2 regions of the Rhizobium sp. SRDI969 genome follow, and region 1 is predicted to be linked to the other one. Evidence: riboswitches for the same ligand, from Rfam matches in the RefSeq annotation. Region 1 holds a riboswitch; the other holds the start of a gene.
The links. Region 1 has a riboswitch for cobalamin ahead of bluB (5,6-dimethylbenzimidazole synthase). Riboswitches for the same ligand answer to the same signal wherever they lie in the genome.

Region 1 (3,229 bases):
TAGGAATATCTCCAAGCTTATTAAGAGAAACAAGCTAAGAGACAAGGCGCGGCGGATGGACGCCGACAGTGACCGATCGATTCTTTGCTCATTCCGGGGCGACGCCGTGAAACGCCGAAACCTGTCTCTTGCCCTCTTCCTTGTCTTCGCAGCGCCCGCTGCCGGGCAGTCCATTACTATCTGTGAGGATCTGCGTGGCCGCCTCGCCGACCTGCCGCGGTCGATCGGCAATACCAACGGTCCGGAAGCGCGCCAATATGCCAGCGCCATGGCCGAGCAGAACCTCGAGCTGCGCAAGGTCCGCAACGAGCTGCGCGGCAACGGCTGCACCTCGGGCAGCATGGTCGTCATCGGCGGCGAAAATGCCGATTATTGCGCCGAGCTGTCGCAGTCCGAAGCCCGGATGATCGACAACATCCGCTATCTCCAGGACCGCCGTGACGAGCTGCGCAACCAGACCGACGGCAATGAGGACGCGCGCCGCGAGCTGACCGCCGCTCTCGACCGCAATGGCTGCAACAGCGAAAACTTCTATGCCCCGAGCGATCGCAGCGCCGACGACCTCGCCCCGAGCGTCGAAGAACAGGCGATGCGCACCGACACCTTTATTCCGCTCGGCGGCGGTGAAGAGGTCGATCCGCGTTACGGCGTGCCGCGGGCCGAAATGCTCTCGCCGGTCAGCACCATGTGCGTGCGCAGCTGTGACGGCGGCTTCTTTCCGATCAGTTCGAACGCCACATCGGTCGATTTCGGCCGCGACGCACAGACCTGCGCCAAGATGTGCCCGGGCATCGAGACCGAACTGTTCTATCGTGACGTGACGAGCACCGAAGCCTCGAACATGATCTCGGTCGCAACGGGCACGCCCTACAGCGCCATGAAAAATGCCTTTGCCTACAAGAACCGCACGCCCGGGGAAAAGTCCTCCTGCGCCTGCAATCTCACCGCCTATTATGAGGAGATGCGCGGCAAGCAGGTGGTGAGCGAACCACCGCAGCAGAGCTCCATTACCACTATCCGCACCAATCCCCCGGCGAAGGATGCCGCAGCTGCGCCGCAACCATCCGTTCCCGAGCGCCCCTACGATCCGACGCAGAACCGCGTCCGTCAGGTCGGCCCCCAGTTTCTCGCCGGCGATCAGGGCTCGATCGACCTCACCAATCCGGCAACGCCGGGCCCGCAACCACAACAACAGCAGTGATATCAATCAAGCCACCCAAACCGCGCGGCGGTTTTGGGACTACGACATGCGTCTTCGATGCGACGCACTTTATTTAGGGCTCGCTTCGTCCCCATCCATCATGAAAGACGAGTTCCTCAAGCGGCAGCCGCTGCCGCCAGCCTTTGACGGAGAGTTCCGGCTCGTCATAGAGCCGATCGACGAAACCGGCACAGAGCCAGGCGACCACCTCGATATGCTCGGGTATGCCGAGAATGCTCTTCAGGTCGCCTTCATGAAAGATGCTGACCCAGCCGACGCCGACCCCTTCCGCCCGCGCGGCAAGCCAGAGGTTCTGGATGGCGCAGACTGTGGAATAGCTATCCATCCTCGGATTGTGCGTACGCCCCAGCACCACGCTGCCGCCGCGGGTGGGATCGCAGGTCACGCAGATCCCGAGCGGCGCCTCCGTAATGCCTTCGAGCTTAAGCGAACGATATGCCTGCCGCCGTTCGCCTTCGAACATCAGCGCCGCCTCCTCGTTGGCGCTGGCAAAGGCATTCCGGACGCGCGCCCGCACAGTCGGGCTTTTCACCAGAATGAAATTCCACGGCTGCATGAAACCAACCGACGGCGCGTGATGGGCGGCCGTCAACAGACGCTCCACGACATCGTCTGGCAAGGGATCAGGCAGGAACTGGCTGCGAACGTCGCGCCGCGTCATGATCGCATGATAGACGGCCTCGCGTTCGGCCAAGGAAAAACCGGACGCCGCCGAAAGGGCATCCTCATCAAAGGGTCGCATCGTCAAATCCCCAACAACGCAACCGCCCCGCCGTCCGCGCGGATCGGTCTATCTAGCCAGGCCGGTCTTCTGACTGGGCGTCATCCGTCTGCCGCAGCCTTCCCGGCAAGAAGCCAGTGGCGTGATAAGCGGCAAACGTCGGCCTTACAGCGTTGGGCACGTTCCGGCTTTGCACCGGATTCCCGATTCTCCCGCCTTACCGGCGGGCACCTGACGGCGCATCTATTTCAGGAAAGCGCGGCGGCGGCAAGGCGGCCCGCACGCCGCCGACACGCTGCATGGCCTTCGGCGATGTCGATGACGCCGACAGCAGCCAGGCAACCGCGATCAATGCCGTTGCCCAGCGTATCTCCATCCCTCCACCGTCCAGCACGATACGACAGTACCCGCCGGTTCGCTGGGCTTGGCGCCCGCAGGCGCCAGGGTGAAACGACCCGCATGTACCCCAGCACCATTCTACTTTATGATTTATTCACACATCAAATACACACTGCGTTTACGCGTTTTGGGTTGCTATCAGGACATGGGCATGAGGGCTCATGATGTGACCGTCAGCGTCGATGCCCGTATTGATACGCCAGTCCGGAACATGTCCGACTGAGCCGCAATTCTAGGCCGCCGCGGAATGTTCCAATTTTTGAAAACGATGCCTCTGACCGCCAAGCTGGCGGCGATTATCGTTGCCGTGAACCTCTGCGGCATTTCCGCTTTCGCCACCTATACCTGGATGTACGAAACCCGGGCCTTGATCGATGGCGCCAAGGCGAACTGGTCCAAGGATGCCGAGCAATTTGCCTCTCTGGCAGCGGGCGGCGTGAAATGGGGGAAGGCGAACGCCGTTCGAGAGGCTTATTCGCTCTACCGCGACGACCCCTCGCTCGATCTCGTGCAGTTTGCCGCATTCAACGCCGAACCTGCCGCCGTCGATACCTGGGCGCGCGATGGCGTCAGTGGTTTGCCGGCACCAACCGATCTGGCGAAGAGCCTGAGCGCGAAACCGGAAAAGACGACCATCGATGACGGTAGAATATCTGCCGGCGTCGTGACGATCATCGCGCCGCTCCCGCTGGATAAGTCGGGCAAGGCCACCGGTTACGTCGTCACGAACTGGTCCGTCGAAAAAATCGCTTCCGAAGTCAGGCAGAAAGTTCTCATTTCGCTGCTCACGCAGTCCGCGATCACCGCCATAGCCGTCGTTGCCTTCCTTCTCGCCATGCGCAGCCTCGTTGGCCGGCCCATCAGGATCCTCAGTGAGAGAATCAGCG
Region 2 (3,229 bases), 1.6 Mb from region 1:
CTCAGGTCACCGATATCATCTCCTTCGGATTGAGCGAGGCGCAGGTGCTGTCGCGCGCGGCGGTGCTGGAGCAGGGTTCCAGCCATCCGCTGGCGTTGGCGATCCTCAACCGCGCCAAGTCAGACGGCGTTCCCGTGCCGCCGGCCTTCGAGCTGGAAGCGCTGGCGGGCAGGGGCGTCAGCGGCAAAGTCGGCGGCGAGACGCTGGACCTGCTGTCGCCGCCCGCCGCCCGTGAGCGCGGGGCGCTCAGTGCTGAACAGGATGCACGCATCGCGGCGCTGAACGACGAGGGCAAGAGCCTGTCGGTGCTGCTCGTCAACGGTGTTGCGGCGGGTTTGATCGCCATGCGCGACGAGCCGCGCGAGGATGCCGAGGCCGGGCTCGCTGCCCTCAAATCAGCAGGCGTCAAGGCGATGATGCTGACGGGCGACAACAAACGGACGGCGGCAGCCGTTGCCGGCATGCTCGGCATCGACTGGCGCGGCGAGATGATGCCTGAGGACAAGCAGCGGGTCGTCGGCGAATTGAAGCACCAGGGCTTCATCGTCGCCAAGGTCGGCGACGGCATCAATGATGCTCCGGCGCTGGCTGCTGCCGATATCGGCATTGCTATGGGCGGCGGCACCGATGTGGCGCTCGAGACGGCGGATGCCGCCGTGCTGCACGGACGCGTCGGCGACGTGGCGCGGATGATCGAACTTTCCAAACGCACGATGCGCAACATCCTGCAGAACATCACCATCGCACTCGGGCTGAAGGCGGTGTTCCTAGTGACGACGATCGCCGGCATTACCGGGCTCTGGCCGGCGATCCTCGCTGATACCGGCGCTACCGTGCTGGTCACGATCAACGCGCTGCGGCTGCTTCGAATAAAAATATGAATATCGTTTCGGGGAGCCGGCTTCTGTCGGCTCTTTCTGACCGGTTCTCCACAGCGCCTTTTCGTTAACGCTTCATTATCCACATCATACACGGGCGCGGCGATTCGTTGCCGCCATTGCTGCAGCGCCACAACTACTTGTTGACGTCATCAGCGATTCGAGTACCATATCTAGTGTTCGAGGTTCCGTCGATTCGTGAGGATCGGCGGCTAAGACGGGAATACGGTGCGCCTCGCCATCATGGCGAAGCAATGCCGGAGCTGCCCCCGCAACTGTAAGCGGCGAGCAACTGTCCGATTTCTGGTCACTGGAGCATGATGCTCCGGGAAGGCTGGGCAGGAGCGTTGACCCGTGAGCCAGGAGACCTGCCTCGAACGAAACGTCCACGGGCGGGGTGTCCGGAAGGTCGCGTTGCATGGCTGCGGGGAATGTCCGCATCGCGTTTCGCAGGCCCGAGCCTCCGCCCCCGAAACCTTCGTATTGTGCCACTTCGGGGTGAAGTCATGTCAGTATCTCAGTTCAGGCCGCCACCCGCTGGAGGTAGAGGGCGGAGTACGCCCAGCGGCTGAACAGCCGCATAGCTCAAATCACCAGAGATTTTTCGACGGATATCGGCAGATTTCCGATCGATCTCCTGCGTCCCAATCGCGTCACGAGGAATATCATGACCATTACCGTCTACAGCAAGCCTGCCTGCGTCCAGTGCACCGCCACCTACCGTGCCCTCGACCGGTTGGGTGTCGATTATGACATCGTCGATATCTCGCAGGATGCCGAAGCGCTCGATCGCGTCCGCAGCCTCGGCTACATGCAGGCGCCTGTCGTCATCGCCGGCGAGCAGCATTGGGCGGGCTTCCGCCCCGACATGATCAGCGCACTTTCCTGAGGAAAGGCGATGGCTCTGATCGTCTATTATTCCAGCCGATCCGAGAACACCCATCGGTTCGTCGCCAAGCTCGGACTGCGCGCAACGCGCATTCCGCCAAGTGGCGCTGACGCGTTCCATATCCGCGAACCCTTCGTGCTTGTTGTGCCGACCTATAGCGGCGACGGCGGCAAGGGTGCCGTTCCCAAGCAGGTGATCCGTTTCCTCAACGATGCGGAAAACCGAGGACACATCCGCGGCGTGATTGCCGCGGGCAACAGCAATTTCGGCGAGACATACGGGCTCGCCGGCGACGTCATCTCGAAGAAATGCCAGGTGCCTTACCTCTACCGGTTCGAGCTGCTGGGCACGGAAGCGGATGTCGCCAACGTCAAACACGGAATGGAACGGTTTTGGACACGGGAACAACTCTGACGCGGGATGCGGGCGCAAAACCGCATAACACTTTTGCTCATCCCGCCGGCGAACGCCCTTTGAAAGCGGCGGAAACGCTCGACTATCACGCGCTGAATGCGATGCTGAACCTCTATGACGATGAGGGCAGGATCCAGCTCGACAAGGATCGTTTGGCTGCCAAGCAGTATTTCCTGCAGCATGTGAACCAGAACACGGTGTTCTTTCACAACCTCCGGGAAAAGCTCGATTACCTCGTCACCGAGGGTTACTACGAGCAGGAGGTTCTCGACCAGTATTCCTTCAATTTCGTGCGCGACCTGTTCGACCAGGCCTATGCCAAGAAATTCCGTTTCCCGACCTTCCTCGGCGCCTTCAAATACTACACCAGCTATACGCTGAAGACCTTCGACGGAAAGCGCTATCTCGAGCGTTATGAGGACCGCATCTGCATGGTGGCGCTGGCGCTCGCGCGCGGCGACGAGGGGCTTGCCCGCGACATGGTCGAGGAGATCATTTCCGGCCGCTTCCAGCCGGCGACGCCGACCTTTCTCAATGCCGGCAAGAAGCAGCGCGGCGAACTGGTTTCCTGCTTCCTGCTGCGCGTTGAGGACAATATGGAATCGATCGGCCGGTCGATCAATTCGGCGCTGCAATTGTCGAAGCGTGGTGGCGGCGTGGCGCTGTCATTGACGAACATCCGCGAGGCGGGCGCGCCGATCAAACATATCGAGAACCAATCGTCAGGCATCATCCCGGTGATGAAGCTGCTCGAAGACAGTTTCTCCTATGCCAACCAGCTCGGCGCGCGCCAGGGCGCGGGGGCCGTCTATCTCAATGCCCACCACCCCGATATCATGCGCTTCCTCGATACCAAGCGCGAAAATGCCGACGAGAAGATCCGCATCAAGACACTGTCGCTCGGCGTCGTCGTGCCCGACATCACCTTCGAACTCGCGAGGAACAACGAGGACATGTACCTGTTCTCGCCCTATGACGTGGAGCGCGTCTATGGCGTGCCCTTCACCGAGATTTCGGTGACGGAAAAGTACCGCGAGATGGCGGACGA

Region 2: it holds a riboswitch for cobalamin, as region 1 does, so the genes downstream of both, nrdH (glutaredoxin-like protein NrdH) here and bluB (5,6-dimethylbenzimidazole synthase) in region 1, are expected to answer to the same signal.

What each region holds. Positions count from the first base shown of each region.
Region 1 covers NZ_CP104035.1:2,234,892-2,238,120, forward strand. The annotation lists gene N2A41_RS11255 (DUF2865 domain-containing protein) at 107-1,201, shown strand; gene bluB (5,6-dimethylbenzimidazole synthase) at 1,275-1,964, opposite strand; cobalamin riboswitch at 2,007-2,193, opposite strand; gene N2A41_RS11265 (hypothetical protein) at 2,161-2,319, opposite strand; gene N2A41_RS11270 (methyl-accepting chemotaxis protein) at 2,590-3,229, shown strand, end outside.
Region 2 covers NZ_CP104035.1:3,874,591-3,877,819, reverse strand. The annotation lists gene N2A41_RS19205 (heavy metal translocating P-type ATPase) at 1-881, shown strand, start outside; cobalamin riboswitch at 1,045-1,268, shown strand; gene nrdH (glutaredoxin-like protein NrdH) at 1,546-1,767, shown strand; gene nrdI (class Ib ribonucleoside-diphosphate reductase assembly flavoprotein NrdI) at 1,777-2,181, shown strand; gene nrdE (class 1b ribonucleoside-diphosphate reductase subunit alpha) at 2,160-3,229, shown strand, end outside.